Bacillus pumilus: one gene and its partner. The protein of the gene in region 2 interacts with the protein of the main gene of each other region in a pairwise test. Links are inferred from orthologs where the notes say so. Each region holds a gene or a part of one and is shown on either strand. Other genes may lie near its edges.

Region 1 (8,205 bases), 110 kb from region 2 along the record:
TGTCATGATTGGGAAATCACCCATGAACACATCTTGGTCTTTTACTTCTCCAGTTTCTTTGTTAATTAAACGAACTTTTACTCTTAGTGGAGCAGAGTAAGTTACATCACGTTCTTTTGATTCTGCTACAGGATACTTAGGATCCCCTAGGCTGTAATCAATGAATTCAAGAGAAAGGTTACCAGTAAAATCCTCAATTGGGGATATATCTTGAAACATCTCTCTAAGACCCTCATCAAGAAACCACTGATAAGAAGAGGTTTGAATTTCAATGAGATTTGGTAATTCTAACACTTCGCTTATGCGTGCGTAGCTTCTGCGCTGGCGGTGTCGTCCATACTGAACTAGTTGACCTGTCAACTGATTCACCCCTCAAATCATGCGTATTATATGTGTAAAAAGTATTTCAGCCTTTCAAATGTCAGTAAAGAAATACTTTTACAAGACAAAAGAAAAAAGGGTTTCTAAAATAAGAAAACCACATCCAAAAACAAATACCGATTTTATTAGTTTTCCCAAGTATGCATAATTTATACAAAATAGTTGTTTTTTAAGCCTATCAAGCAAAATATACACATTGGCATTTTATAATGTTAACACAGCTAGGAAACTGCGTCAAACTTTTTTAGCTTTGATAATATAGTAGCCCTTTTTTTTCAATACAACCTCGACTTCTCCAAAGAGCTGTTCTAATTTTTCAATCGCAGATGGTCCGCCCTGCTTTTTCTGAATAACCACCCACAACTCACCTTCCGGCAATAAATGATCAGCACTTTTTTCAAAGATCGCATGTACAACTTTCTTCCCTGCCCGTATTGGGGGATTGGTCAGTATAGAGGCAAAAGCAGCTGATGAATGAACATTCGAGAACAAATCACTTTGATAGATGCGGACATTATCAATGCGATTATGTTTAGCGTTTTCCTTTGAAAGTTCGACTGCTCTTTCGTTCACATCAATCATATGAATGGTGCGGCTCGTCATTTCGTTTGCTAACGATAAGCCAATCGGTCCATAACCGCAACCGACATCTAAGACATCGCCATCCACGTCAGGTTCTTCAAAAGCTTCAATTAAAAGCCTTGAACCAAAGTCGACTTCTTTCTTAGAAAACACTCCACTGTCACTTGTAAAAGTAAAGGTACGGTTTCTCAAGGTGAAGTCCCATGTCTGTTTATTGCTTTTCACTGATGGCTTTTCCGTATAATAGTGGTCACTCATGATGAATGGACCTCCTCTGGATTCAATCGTTTCAGGAGAATAGAAAAGAAAAAGCCCGCCAGTAAAAGCGAGCTTTCCCAAAAGATTAGGCGAAGATTACTTAACTTCTACAGAAGCGCCAACTTCTTCAAGCTTAGCTTTAAGTTCTTCAGCTTCTTCTTTAGCAATACCTTCTTTAAGTGGTTTTGGAGTGTTGTCAACAAGTTCTTTAGCTTCTTTCAAGCCAAGACCAGTGATTTCACGAACCACTTTGATAACTTTGATTTTTTGGTCTCCAGCACCAGCAAGTACTAGATCAAAATCAGTTTTCTCTTCAGCAGCGGCACCACCAGCTGCAGCTACAGCTACAGGAGCAGCAGCAGTTACGCCAAATTCTTCTTCGATTGCTTTTACTAAGTCGTTTAACTCAAGTACAGTTGCTTCTTTAACTGAAGCAATGATTTCTTCGATATTTAAAGCCATTTGTAATTCCTCCATTTTAAGTTTTTTACGTTAAGTACGCATTAAGCGCCTTGTTCTTCTTTTTGTTCTGCAACTGCTTTAGTAGCAAGAGCAAGGTTACGAACTGGAGCTTGAAGAACGCTAAGCAACATAGAAAGTAAGCCTTCGCGAGACGGAAGTTCCGCAAGAGCCTTCACTTCTTCTACAGTCGCTACGTTTCCTTCGATGACACCAGCTTTGATTTCTAAAGCTTCGTGGCTTTTCGCAAATTCGTTGATGATTTTCGCAGGTGCGATAACATCTTCGTTACTGAATGCGATAGCGTTTGGACCTGTTAAGAAATCGTTTAAACCCGTTAGTTCAACTTGTTCAACTGCACGGCGAGTCAAAGTATTTTTGTAAACTTTGAATTCTACGCCAGCATCACGAAGCTGTTTACGAAGTTCAGTCACTTCAGAAACTGAAAGACCACGGTAATCTACAATTACAGTAGACATACTGTCTTTAAATTTAGAAGTAATTTCATCAACGACAACTTTTTTAGTATCGATTGCATTGCTCATGGTTACACCTCCTGTACATTCTTTGTGTAACACTTATACCGATCAGGCCATCACGTTCCTAACGAACGGTTCTCCATATAAAAAGCCTCCATTAAGACATGGAGGCTGTATATACAAGCATACGTTAACGTAAGACTGTGACATATACACCTCGGCGGGTTAATTAAGCCATAAGGCCCCTGCTGTCTACGGTATAAATGGACATATTCTATTTTACAACATTTTGATATTATCAAAACGATTGTGATAAGTCAAGATTTATTTTGCAGAGAAAGAAGATGGATCCACTTTCACGCCAGGGCCCATAGTAGTTGTAACAGAAACGTTTTTCACGTATACACCTTTAGCCGCTGCAGGTTTTGCTTTAAGGATTGTATCATAGATTGTTGCAAAGTTCTCAACAAGCTTTTCGTCCTCGAAAGAAACCTTTCCGATTGGCGCGTGGATGTTACCAGCTTTATCAACGCGGTATTCTACTTTACCAGCTTTGATTTCATTGATTGCTTTTTCTACTTCGAATGTAACAGTTCCTGTTTTAGGGTTTGGCATAAGACCTTTTGGTCCAAGTACACGACCGATCTTACCAACTTCACCCATCATGTCAGGTGTTGCAACGATTACATCGAATTCGAACCAGCCTTGTTGGATTTTAGTGATGTAATCAGAATCTCCAACGTAGTCTGCTCCAGCAGCTTCTGCTTCTTTTGCTTTTTCGCCTTTAGCGAACACAAGAACGCGTTGAGTTTTACCAGTTCCGTTAGGAAGTACAACTGCACCGCGGATTTGTTGATCGTTTTTACGAGGGTCTACGCCCAAACGAAAAGCAACTTCTACAGTCGCATCAAATTTCGCTGTATTTGCTTTTTTTGTAAGAGAAACAGCTTCAGCTACATCATACGCTTTAGTACGTTCGATCAGCTTAGCAGCTTCTACATACTTTTTACCTTTTTTAGCCATTATAAAAATCCTCCTTATGTGGTTTTAGCGGAATAACCTCCCACGAATAAGGGTTGCGAACTTGTCAAAACCAAACTCGCAACCCAACAAGACAATAAATTAATCTTCGATGACAATACCCATACTGCGTGCAGTACCTTCAACCATGCGCATAGCTGATTCAACGCTAGCAGCGTTTAAGTCAGGCATTTTTGTTTCCGCGATTTCGCGTACTTTATCACGCTTAACAGTTGCCACTTTATTACGGTTAGGTTCACCAGAACCAGACTCAATACCAGCTGCTTTTTTAAGTAAAACTGCAGCAGGTGGAGTTTTAGTAATAAATGTAAATGAACGGTCTTCAAAAACCGAAATTTCAACAGGAATGATAAGACCAGCTTGGTCAGCTGTACGAGCATTAAACTCCTTACAGAATCCCATGATATTAACACCGGCTTGACCTAGTGCAGGTCCAACTGGTGGAGCTGGGTTAGCTTTTCCAGCAGGAATTTGCAATTTAACAACTTTAACTACTTTTTTAGCCACGAGACACACCTCCTTAAAGTCCGTGATGTGGTAATAGGGGAATCCCCCTCCCACTCAACAACTTCATTCTTTATATGAATGACGAAATAACTAGCTAGCGATCTTGAGCGAACTCAAGACGTACCTTTGCTATATTACCACTTCTATACACTCATTTCAAGCTCTTTTGAATTACAATTTATCGATCTGCGTGAACTCAAGTTCCACGGGTGTTTCTCTACCAAACATATTAACGAATACTTTGACTTTGCTTTTATCGTAATCAATCTCTTCGATAGAGCCTGTGAAGTTAGCAAATGGTCCGTCGATTACCTTGACTGTTTCTTTCAATTCAAAGTCGATTTCTGTTTTGCGTTCTTCAAGACCCATTCTCTTCAGAATGGTTTCGGCTTCGCCTGGCAGCAGCGCTGTCGGCTTTGAGCCTGATCCAGCTGATCCAACGAATCCTGTGACACCTGGTGTATTACGAACAACATACCAAGAGTCGTCAGTCATCACGATTTCCACTAGGACATAGCCAGGGAATACTTTCTTTTTGACGACTTTTTTCTTACCATTTTTAATATCTGTTTCTTCTTCTTCTGGTACGACAACGCGGAAGATTTTATCCTGCATGCCCATTGATTCAACACGCTTTTCCAAGTTTGCTTTTACTTTGTTTTCATAGCCAGAGTACGTATGCACAACATACCAATTCTTTTCCATTTCGTTCAGGACTATTCAGTCCTTCCCTCCCCACATTTCGTAATGTCTATTTGACGAATCTCGAGTACCGGTAAATATTTTCAAGCAATTGAAAAAACCCGTAAAACGGGTTTTTTGGCAAGTCATATTATGATCTATTATAGCACGTTCAGCAGACCATTATTCAAGTATTAATGAATTAATTCGATTAATTGTGAGATTCCTATATCAAGAAAAGAGAAAAAGATTGCAAAGAATACGACTGTTAAAATAACCGTGATTGTGTAGCGAATCATTTCGTTTTTCTTTGGCCAGCTGACCTTTTTCATTTCTTTCCCGACACTTTTTAAGAAACTGATAATACGCATGTAAAAGACCTCCACAGATTAAAGAACGCAAATCTTACTTCGTTTCTAAATGTGTTTTATGTGAATTACAAGTCTTGCAATATTTCTTAACTTCTAATCTTTCAGCTGCTGAAGCATCACTTTTCATTGTCGTATAATTGCGGCTTCCGCAGTCTTTACAGGCTAGAGTAATCTTTTTCCTCATATTTACACCTATTTTCTCGACATCATTTCCTTAGTACCTTATCACAGTGTCGAAAAAGCTGTCAATATAGGTTTGATTAGAGACTAATCTCGCGAAGCTCTAAATATTTCTCTAATTTTCTCTTTACTCTTTGGAGTGCGTTATCAATTGATTTCACATGACGGTTTAAATCTTCAGAAATCTCTTGATAGGATCTGCCATCAAGGTAAAGCACAAGTACCTTTCTTTCCAGCTCACTTAGTAGTTCCCCCATTTTCATTTCAATATCATCAAATTCTTCTTTGCTAATGATTAAATCTTCTGGGTTAAGCGCTTTAGCACCGGAAATGACGTCCAACAATGTTCTGTCTGATTCTTCATCATATATTGGCTTGTCTAATGATACATAGGAATTTAACGGGATATGTTTTTGGCGAGTAGCTGTTTTAATTGCGGTGATAATTTGGCGGGTAATACATAATTCTGCAAAAGCCTTAAATGAAGTAAGCTTGTCCTCTCTGAAATCGCGGATAGACTTATAAAGTCCGATCATCCCCTCTTGGACAATGTCCTCTCGATCCGCTCCAATCAAGAAATAAGATCTTGCTTTTGCACGTACAAAATTGCGGTATTTCGTTATTAAGTAATCTAGCGCATCACTATCTCCGACATGAACCCTTTCAATGACTTGTTCATCTTCCAACTGGCAAAATTGCTCTCTGATGGATTTATCCTTGCTGTTGTTTAGATTCACTTCGATCCCCCCGACCGCACCTAGATAGAAATATTATACATTAATGGTTGAAATATCGTCAAGCTATTCCAGATTCCCACGCCGCCATTTTTCAAACGTTTTCAATACATCTTCTGACAATTCAATCTTGGATACTGGTTTATCAGAAGTAATCTTTTTGACTCTCGTCTCTATCTTTCGTTCGATCACTTCAATCTCTCTCAAAAGCTCTCGAGCCGACTTCCGAAGAGCTCCTTGTCCAAAAATTGCCCATTGTTCTGTGAAGTCTGAGGTCGCCACATGAATTTGCGTCCGAACATTATTCAAATCCTGGGCCAGCTTTTCAATCCGCTCATCAGCTGTTTCATTCTCTCTCGTAAAGATGACCTCTACTCGGTGGTTGATCCGCTTTTTTTCGATTCCTTTGACCATATGGGCATCGAATACGACAATGACTCGATACCCTGTGTATGCTTGATATTCTGCTAAATTTTGAATCAGCACGTCTCTGGCTTCTTCAAAGCTGTTTTCCTTTAAGTGCTGCAGCCGAGGCCATGCACCTATCATGTTGTATCCATCGACTAAGAGGATGTCCATCTCTATTCTCCTAACGGATAACGTTTTCGATACACTTCATACATCAATAGACTAGCGGCAACTGATGCGTTTAACGAAGTGACCTTCCCGGCCATAGGCAGCTTAATCAGAAAATCACACTTTTCCTTGATCAATCGGCCAATCCCTTTTCCTTCACTGCCAATCACAAGAGCAAGCGGCATCGTACCATCAAATTGTCTGTAATCCTGTTTGGCAGACGCATCTGTTCCCGCGACCCAGATTCCTCTTTCTTTCATCTCATCAAGAGCTCTTGAAAGATTGGTGACCTTGGCAACAGGAATATGTTCAATCGCCCCAGTAGATGCTTTGGCAACGGTTGTCGTTAAGCCGACCGCTCTCCTTTTCGGAATGACAATCCCGTGTGCACCTACAGCATCTGCTGTACGCATAATGGATCCTAAATTATGCGGGTCTTCAATTTCATCTAAGATAAGAAAAAACGGCTGTTCATTCCGCTTTTCGGCGATTTGATACAGATCGTCCAATTCCGCATATTCATATGCTGCTACTTGTGCAACGATTCCCTGGTGCTGACCTGTTACCATTTGATCAAGCTTTTTCCTCGGAACATACTGAATGGTGATATTTTGTTTTTTAGCGAGTTCAATGACCTGCTGGGCTTGTCCTTTTACAGTGTTTTCTGCCATCCAGAGCTTGTATAACTCCCGATCTGACTTCAGTGTTTCAATCACTGCATTTTTCCCAATCACATAATCATGTTGCTGACTCATTTGTCTTCCTCCCTGACGTTCCGATTTCAATCGCCTGACTAATCAGCTCTTCTAAGCGTTCGTCCTGCTTTTCAATAAATAAATAACCCATGAGCGCTTCAAGCGCCGTACTATAACGATACGTTTGAACGTCTGTGTTTTTAGGCACTGTGCCTGATTTTGCATTTCTTCCTCTTTTCAGCACTGCTTCTTCTGCTTCAGTGAAAAAGCCTTGTTGCTGAAGCGTAAATAAAATAGCTGCCTGAGATTTAGCTGAAACAATCTTGCTTGCTCGTTTGTGCAGCTCATTTGGTTTTGTCGCCCCCGTTTGGAGGAGGTGATGCCTCACATAGACTTCAAAAATGGCATCACCCATATAAGCAAGCGCAAGTCCGTTCAACTGTTTACCGTCTTTCAGCTTTTCAAAATTCAACATGACCTATTCTCCTCTTTTCCAGCGAGTACCTTGAGGAGTGTCCTCCAATACAATATTCATGCTCTTTAACTGGTCACGAATTTGATCAGATAGCGCAAAGTCACGATTTCTTCTAGCCTCATTGCGTTTTTCAATTAACGCTTCTACTTCTTCGTCAAGCGTGTGCTTTTCTTCTAATGAGAAGCCAAGAACAGACGTGATTTCTTGGAATAAGCCGATAAATGCCTTGATCACTTCCTCCGAAGTATGATCATTTTCCATATAATAATTCGCCTGTTTCGCAAGTTCGAATAAAACAGAAATTGCATTTGCCGTATTAAAGTCATCATTCATTTCAGAAATAAATGTCGCACGCTGCTCCTCAACCTTCGCCAGCCATTCAGCATTGTCTTCTGTGATATTCGTGCTGCTCTCGAGGCGATGATGTAAATTAGCATACGACGTTTTGAGTCGGTTAAACGCACTCTTTGTACTCTCTAGTAAATCCATTGAGTAGTTAATTGGATGACGGTAGTGAACCGACAACATAAAGAAGCGTAGCACATCAGGATCTTGTTCTTTCACAATGTCATGCACGAGCACAAAGTTTCCAAGTGATTTTGACATTTTTTCATTCTCAATATTAATATATCCGTTATGCATCCAATACTTCGCAAAAGGTTTCCCTGTCAAAGCCTCGGATTGAGCGATTTCATTTTCATGGTGAGGGAAGGTTAAATCCTGTCCGCCAGCATGAATGTCGATCGTATCCCCTAAATATTTTTTAACCATGGCCGAGCATTCGAT
Region 2 (8,124 bases):
TAGGTTTGATAGACATATTCTGCGATTTTCTTTGCACATTCGTATGCCTTCGGATATTTTACCTTGATTAGCTGATACAAGTCATGATCTTCGCTGACAAGCATTGTTTCGTTCATCAGACGCTGGACGAAAAAGCGTAAATGCGTGAGAAAACGATAAAAGTTGAGCGAATCTTCATCAAATTCCATATTGAGATGATATTTCACAATGGTGAGAATGGCGTTTACTTCTTTTGTGATATTGACCGTTGTATTCATGTCCTCATTGAGCTCTGCATTAATGATATGCATCGCAATAAAGCCTGCTTCATCCTCAGGCAGTTCAATATGAAGACGCTCTTCAATCATCTCAAGACAGTCCTTTGCCACAAGAAATTCATCTTTGTATAAGCGTTTAATCTCCCAAATGAGCGAATTCTCAATGAGGTGATTTTTCTTCAATCGTTCGATGGCGTAATGAATATGGTCTGCGAGCGATACATGCAGACTTTCGTTTAATCTTCGGTTCAGCTTTGTATGTGCATATTGAATCATTTCTTCGGTTACCTTGACCACATCATACGGAACCTCCAGAAGCAGCATTTTCATCCGCTCATGAACGGAATGATCCTCTAGTCGAAAGACTTTATCGATTAACGACTCGTCTACCGGGTCCCCGGGTCGCCGCTTGAACGCGATACCTCTCCCCATGACGACGATTTCTTTCCCTTGTTCATCTATCACACTAATGACATTATTGTTTAGAACTTTTTGTATCTGCAACCCCAAACACCTCCGTCTATGAACCACAATCTTCTCTCAAAATATGCTCTCATCTTAACATAACTGTCAAATCACTTGGTGTTTTTATCTGACTTTTGCAATAGATTTCACCATAATTCTCCCCCGTCATAGCTGGTCTGATCCTTCAATTGCCTGCATACAATACTCCGAGGAGGTGACCTTCAGTGAAGGCTTTTTTCTGGTCTGCATCATTTTTATTCGTGCTTCTATTCACACTCGTCTTTCTAGGAATCGTGTTTTTGCTTAGTGGACAAGGCATGAATCAGCTTTGGAAGTATGTGCTCATCTCATTTGTCACAGCAGCCGTTTTGCGCGGTGTCACCACTTGGCTAAGGCAGCACGTGATGCATCATTTATCAAAATAAAACGGCTGCCCGTAATATTCAGGCAGCCGTTCCTTTATTCTTTGGATGATGCGGCTTCTTGCGTAGAAGTACGCAGCTCATCATTGATTTTTTTCGCATCCTCTAGAAATTCTGTTTCAAATCCACTTTTGAGTGCCCACATATAAAATAGCAGAGCAACCACTGTAATAAGAGCCATGTCCCAGCCATAATGAATGACGTTATAGCCGCCGAATTTGTCACTGCCAAGGCAGGAAATCGTCATCATCACAAGTAAGTACACGACCATCCAAGCACCCGCCTTGAAGTTGCGGCCGAAGCCTTTCCACTTCGCTTTTGCTTGATAGTAAAAATAGATCGGAAGACCGATGAGAATAATGAATAGCACTTGACCTGTTAACGGCCATCTCGCCCAATACAGCGTCAATGACGCAAAGACAAAACCGAGAGGAGCAATAATGCTGAGTCCTTTTATTCGAAGGGGACGATATAAATCTGTCCCTGTCTTTCTCAGTGTCATGACAGTCACTGGGCCTGTCAAATAAGAAATAAGTGTCGCAACAGAAATGATTTCCGCAAGTACACCCCAGCCTCTAAACAAAAACAGAAAGATAAACGATACGGCTAAGTTAAAAAACATCGCTGGACGAGGCACGCCATAAATAGGGTGCAGACGACCAAGTACACTTGGCATGTATTTGTTTTTTTCCATTCCATAAATCATACGGGATGTCGTCGCCGTATACGTAATGCCTGTACCAGAAGGTGATACAAACGCATCTGCATATAAAATCAGAACCAGCCAGTTAATCCCAAGCGCAATGGCAAGGTCAGCAAATGGCGAGTTAAAATTCAAATGTCCCCATCCATTCACAATCATGGACGGATCGACAGCACCGATAAAGGCGATTTGTAAAAGAACATAAATCACAGTCGCAATCAAAATGGATCCAACAATAGCAATCGGAATTGATCGGCCTGGATTTTTCGCCTCACCCGCCATATTAATCGGGCTTTGGAAGCCATTGAAGGCAAACACAATTCCTGATGTCGCAACAGCTGTCAGCACACTCGCCCAGCCGTTAGGGGCAATACTTGTTCCAGAAGTAAAATTCTCACTATGAAAACCTACGAATAAGAGCGCACCAATTGTTAATCCTGGAATGACAATTTTAAACACGGTAATGAATGTATTGGCTTTTGAAAATAACCCTACTGTCCAATAATTGAGCAGAAAGTAAATCACAAGAAGCACACTGGCGACCATGAGCCCTTCTGTCGTCAACACCCCTTTTGTGACCAAATGGCTTGTCCACTTTGCCCATTCCCAAGGCCATGAACTCATATACTGGACAGAAGCCACCGCCTCAACCGGAATGACGGAGACAATAGCGATCCAGTTTGCCCAAGCAGCAATAAACCCGATAAAAGAGCCGTGTGAATATTGCGTATATTTCACCATTCCGCCTGCCTCTGGAAACATCGATCCGAGTTCACTATAAGACAAAGCGATAAATAAAATCACGACCATCCCAATCAACCAGGACAAAATAGCAGCAGGGCCGGCAATTTGAGCGGCACGCCAAGCACCGAAAAGCCATCCTGAACCAATGATTGAGCCAAGACCTACCATCATTAAAGCGAAAGTTCCCATTCTACGATGTAAATGATTCATGTTCATAACACCTTTCGATTAAATTACAAAGCATGTGCCCAAGTAAGCACCTTTCTTTCATTGCAACTCACTTTTCATTCAATTGACAAATATTTCTTCAACTAAATCTTTACCCTTGTTCATTTTTTCGCCTGTTTTATTATCTCTCAATTCTCTATTTTCTGAAATAGTCGAACATGCTTATTTCTTAAGAAAGCGCTTTTTCAATGCTTCAATCTATTAGACTGAATAACTACCTTTACCCTTATTTTGAAAAAAACAAAACAAAAAAGAAAGAGGAAATGAATCCCTCTTTCTTCTGAGCCCTATCATGTATAGAAAAAAGGATAAAGGGGGTTTCCCTCTATCCTTGTGAGATTGCTTGTTCTTGTTCAATCACAGCTAGTCTTTCTTGCACTTCTTCTTCAGACAGATTGTGCTGTTTCACATAAAGGTTACGTTCACTTGTACGGCATTCATGGCTGCAGCTGCGCATATACTTATGCTCGCTTTCTTCTGTTGCAATCATTTTGCGGTTACATGCAGGGTTTGCACAGTTCACATAACGCTCGCAAGGCTCACCAGTGAAGAAATCTTTTCCGACAACCACATGCTCTGTTTGATTCACGGGCACTGTTAAGCGAGTATCAAACACATAGCATTGACCATCCCAAAGCTTCCCTTGAACTTCTGGATCTTTTCCATACGTGACTATTCCGCCGTCAAGCTGAGAGACATCTTCAAAGCCTTCACGCTTTAACCAGCCAGAGAATTTCTCACAGCGTACGCCGCCTGTGCAATACGTCAGGATTTTTTTCCCTTCAAGAATGTCTTTATTGTCACGAATCCACTCAGGTAATTCGCGGAATGTCTCGATATCAGGACGTACTGCCCCTCTAAAGTGGCCGACATCAAACTCGTAATCATTACGTGCATCAATCACAACGGTATCAGGTGATTGCATTTGCTCGTAAAATTCAACCGGGCTGAGATGTTTACCTGTTAATTCTAACGGATTCACGTCATCTTCAAGGCTAAGATTCACTAGTTCATTCCGATGGCGGACGTGCATTTTTTTAAACGCATGACCATCTGCTTCGTCAATTTTGATCGGCATAGACGCAAAGCGCGGATCTTCTTTTAACGCTTGCATGTACTTGTCCGTTTGCTCAATGGTACCAGAAACAGTTCCGTTCAAGCCTTCTGCTGACACAAGGATACGGCCTAACAAACCAAGCTCCTTACAGAATGCTAGATGCTCTGCTGTAAACGTCTCTGGGTCCTCAATGGGGACATATTGATAGTAAAGTAAGACACGATATTGTTTTTCCATATATATAAACACCTCTTAAATTTAATGAGAACATACCGTTCTTTATCATACAGGAAATACATACCTAAAGGCAATGACAGCGGCTCAATTCCATAAAACGGAAGGGTCTTTCTCCTCATATTATCGATTATTTGACAGAACTTTCTGTAAAATGAGATGATTTATGAAATATGATGTTGTAAAGGAGCAGAACGCAATGATCCAGCCAGAAGATATCGTCAGAAGCGGCCCAAACCAATTTATTTCACAAAAAGGAATTTATCATGAACTCGATTCACTTGTTTCTTCTTCCTTCCAGTCGCCCGCTGTCGTGACGGGACATGATTCATTTCATGCTTTTTCAGCGTACACAAAGCTTCCACCTCATTGGCCTGTTGTTCAGCATAAAGGATACAGTTCACCAAATGCGATCACACGAATTGCTGAAGAACTGAAAGGGGCAGATGTGATGATTGGGATCGGGGGCGGCACGATTTTAGACACCGCTAAGTCAGTAGCAGAAGCTCTTCAAATTGAAGTGATCATGGTTCCAACCATTCCAGGGACATGTGCTGCATCTACACCGCTTAGCGTCATTTATGATGACAAGGGGAATTTCATGAGAGTCGATTACCATAAACGGTCCAGTTATCTCACCTTAATTGATCATACATTTTTGCTCTCTTCTCCTCTTTCCTACCTTCAAAGTGGTATTGGAGATACGCTGGCGAAATGGTATGAAGCAGAAGCCATTATTCGAAATGCAAAAGACTCCTTACCGCTCATGGTGCATGCTGCACTAAAGCAGGCGGTATACGTCAGAGACATTCTTCTTTCCCATAGCGAAGAAGCCGTCCACAGCTTGACAACAGGGCAGCACTCGCAAGCATTTGCAGATGTAACGGATACCATTATTACATTAGCCGGCACGGTCGGCGGGTACGGGGGACGCTACGGCAGAATGGCAGGAGCGCACGCTATCCATAACGGATTGACATTTATTGAAGAAACGCATCACGTATTACATGGTCAAAAAGTGGCCTATGGCATTCTTGTTCAGCTTGCCGCAGAAAATCGAATGAGCGAAGTAGAAGAATTACTTGAGCTTTATGAAACACTCGGATTACCTAAAAATATGCGTGAGCTTGGCATCACAGCTCAGCTGGAAGAAGCCGCAAAAACAGTGGCAAGCCATGCTGCACGTGCAGACGAAACTTTTTGCTTGATTGGAGACTATTCCAAAGAGCAAATTGCCGACGCCATTCAAGTCATTGAAAACGTATCAGCCTCGAAAAACCGTTAAATAAAAAAAAGCACAGGCATCTCACCTGTGCTTTTCTTTCGATTAAAAATCAAAGTTATCTGGATCTGGACCTGTGCGCTCATCTTCATTAAGCTGATCGATGACGCCCATCTCATGTGCGGACAGCTCGAAATCGAAGACTTGTGTGTTTTCGATGATTCGGCTCTTCGTCACAGATTTTGGAATGGTGATAATACCATGCTGCAAGTCCCAGCGAAGAATGACTTGTGCCACGGATTTGTCATGTTTTTTCGCAATATCCTGAAGAACAGGATGGTTCAGAAGCTTCCCGCTGCCTAATGGTGACCACGCTTCTACATGAATCCCTTTCTCCTTGCAGTAGTCTCGTAAAGGCTCCTGCGTCAGCTTTGGATGCAGCTCGATTTGATTGACCATTGGCACAACTTCTGCCTCTTCTAATAAATCATCTAGGTGGTGCTGATGGAAGTTACACACACCGATGGCTCGAACGCGTCCATCCTTATACAGCTTCTCTAGTGCTTTCCATGTTTCTTTATATTTGCCTTCAACTGGCCAATGAATTAAATAAAGGTCTAAAACATCTAGCCCAAGCTTGTTCATACTTGTTTCAAAGGCTTCAAGTGTTGCTTCATAGCCTTGATCACGATTCCAGACCTTTGTCGTAATGAACAGATCATCGCGAGAGATGCCTGATTGCTGAATGGCTTTGCCTACCCCTTCTTCATTTTGATAGGCCGCTGCGGTATCGATGCTGCGGTAGCCTGCTTCAAGAGCGTCTTTGACTGCATTTACAGCCTCTTCCCCATCTTTTACCTGCCATACACCAAAGCCTAGCTTCGGCATTTTTACTCCGTTTGCTAATGTGACTGTATCTGTTAATCCACTCATCAAACAAACCTCCGCTTCATTTTTACTTACCATGCACTATACCCGAATTTTCTATTGATCATGCATGAACTTTCGCTGGTGTTATTTGATATATTGTCCTATATCGACTTGATTGGCGTCAACGATTTGGTATTCGCTGATCTTATTTTTCGTTTTAGAACCATCATATGTCTCTAAATAAGCTTGATCATAAAAGACGATTCAGTATGTAACATTGCCCTCCTCTAACACCCTAATCCAATAAGACTCTTTTGTTTCTTTTTTAGCGCCATTCGCCTTCTTTAATTTCATACCTGAAAATTCATTCAGCAGCTTTTGAATATCTTCTTTCTTATCTACCACAACTTGCTCATTGTCATGCTCAATTTGAATCGAAGTCACCTTATTCTTATCCAGTGAGGTCACATCATCAAAAGAGTATGTTTTGGCATTGATCATAAAATAAATACCTATTCCTATTAAAACCACTACACCTACACCAATGTCCACTTTTTCAACCTAGCTCCTCCTTCTATCCACGCCACACCTATTGAAACAATGAAGTCCAATCATCCTCCTCGGAGAACACTTGAATTCCATGCTGTTTCAGCAAGGCGGACGTCACACCATCACCAGCTTTTGTCTTACCGTTAAACTCTCCCTGGTAAATCAGTCGGCTACCGCAAGAAGGGCTGTACTCTTTTAGCACAACCGCTGTTGCTTTCAGAGACTGAACCTGCTCCAGCGTGGCTTTTGCACCTTTTACATACATCTCTGTGACGTCAGTTCCATGAACATCGACAACAGCAGCCTGCCCCCGTAAAACATCATATCCATCTCCGCCAATGATTTCTGCCGGTGGTCTAGGCGTAGAAAAACCGCCAAGCAGTTCAGGACAAACTGTCACAGCCTTTCCTTCCTGCACAAGCTCTTCGATTCGCTGATCTAATCGATGGCTGCCATTATACCGGACCTTCAACCCAGCAAGACAAGCGCTGACCACAATCATGAATGTTCCTCATTTTTATGGATTGAACGTTTTCTACTGACCGAAAAATAAATACTTATCGGCAAACAAAATATCGTGTACACCAAAAAGGGCAGAGCACAATACAAAGCAGCAGCCCAAATCGACCCTTCAACTCCAGTAATGCCAAAAAAATAAACATATAATAGCAAGCTGACAAACAATCCAACGAACGGCATGATGGTGGCGGACTTTTTAAAATTTTCCATCATCTCTTTCTCCAAAGAAGCTCCCTCCTTTTGAGCATGATCACGAATAACGTCAATATATGTTAATTTTACCATATAAAAAACCGAAATCATCTCATTTTCTACGATGGTTTCGGTTTTTTTAATCTATATCTTTTCTTTCCAAGCCTTCAAAAAGCGCTCAATCACTTGTAATTCATCTTCATGAAACTGCTGGAGAAATTCTAAGTAGGACGCGACGGCTTTTTCATGTAGTTCATCATGCAGCGCTGCCAATTGCGTGCCTTTCTCTGTCAATGAATAGTAGACGGACTTCTTATCCCCTTGCCGGTGGCAATAGTCCACCATGCCTTTATCAATTAGTTTTTTCACAGCCTTTGTAATAGCGGGCTTTGATAGCTTCAGTTGTTGAGAAAGAAATGTATTATTTGATTCGTTTGGATTGGCTTGAATCATTGATAATATGTGAAGCTGTGTGAGTGTCCAATCTTGTTTGAGTGTATCAGTCGTGGTAATCAGTGGATCTGTTGGATCATTCCGTCTCTTTTCTCTATGCATAATCAAATCTTGAATCGCTTTTAATACAATCTGCTCTTTTGTCTCCATCTGAACCTCCACTCTTAACTGGTTAATAAAATGGTACTAATAATTAAAAGAGGAGTCAA

Evidence for each region.
Region 1: the proteins of GKC25_RS01305 (region 2) and rplL interact in binary tests that used the Escherichia coli proteins (3 or more experiments, as listed by UniProt). The link is inferred for Bacillus pumilus from one-to-one orthologs.

Annotation. Positions count from the first base shown.
Region 1 is NZ_CP046128.1:117,286-125,490, reverse strand. What follows is about bases 1-2,923. They hold rplL (50S ribosomal protein L7/L12), read right to left. Parts: upstream 1,684-2,923; coding sequence 1,318-1,683; downstream 1-1,317. Other genes in these bases: rplA (50S ribosomal protein L1), read right to left, coding at 2,484-2,923; rplJ (50S ribosomal protein L10), read right to left, coding at 1,725-2,225; GKC25_RS00685 (class I SAM-dependent methyltransferase), read right to left, coding at 616-1,221; rpoB (DNA-directed RNA polymerase subunit beta), read right to left, coding at 1-360. Also shown: more of rplA, read right to left, coding at 2,924-3,182; rplK (50S ribosomal protein L11), read right to left, coding at 3,282-3,707; transcription termination/antitermination protein NusG, read right to left, coding at 3,879-4,412; preprotein translocase subunit SecE, read right to left, coding at 4,583-4,759; rpmG (50S ribosomal protein L33), read right to left, coding at 4,794-4,943; RNA polymerase sporulation sigma factor SigH, read right to left, coding at 5,020-5,676; rae1 (ribosome-dependent mRNA decay endonuclease Rae1/YacP), read right to left, coding at 5,740-6,252; 23S rRNA (guanosine(2251)-2'-O)-methyltransferase RlmB, read right to left, coding at 6,255-7,004; GKC25_RS00630 (Mini-ribonuclease 3), read right to left, coding at 6,988-7,419; cysS (cysteine--tRNA ligase), read right to left, coding at 7,423-8,205. UniProt on the Escherichia coli protein: The binding site for several of the GTPase factors involved in protein synthesis (IF-2, EF-Tu, EF-G and RF3). Is thus essential for accurate translation.
Region 2 is NZ_CP046128.1:226,043-234,166, reverse strand. What follows is about bases 2,130-4,971. They hold GKC25_RS01305 (rhodanese-related sulfurtransferase), read right to left. Parts: upstream 4,114-4,971; coding sequence 3,145-4,113; downstream 2,130-3,144. Other genes in these bases: GKC25_RS01300 (iron-containing alcohol dehydrogenase family protein), read left to right, coding at 4,313-4,971; GKC25_RS01310 (APC family permease), read right to left, coding at 2,130-2,801. In the rest of the region: BglG family transcription antiterminator LicT, read right to left, coding at 1-761; GKC25_RS01315 (hypothetical protein), read left to right, coding at 947-1,147; more of GKC25_RS01310, read right to left, coding at 1,182-2,129; more of GKC25_RS01300, read left to right, coding at 4,972-5,395; GKC25_RS01295 (aldo/keto reductase), read right to left, coding at 5,438-6,265; GKC25_RS01290 (hypothetical protein), read right to left, coding at 6,467-6,754; GKC25_RS01285 (DUF523 domain-containing protein), read right to left, coding at 6,792-7,253; GKC25_RS01280 (hypothetical protein), read right to left, coding at 7,250-7,495; GKC25_RS01275 (MarR family transcriptional regulator), read right to left, coding at 7,607-8,065. UniProt on the Escherichia coli protein: Catalyzes oxygen-dependent 5-hydroxyuridine (ho5U) modification at position 34 in tRNAs, the first step in 5-carboxymethoxyuridine (cmo5U) biosynthesis.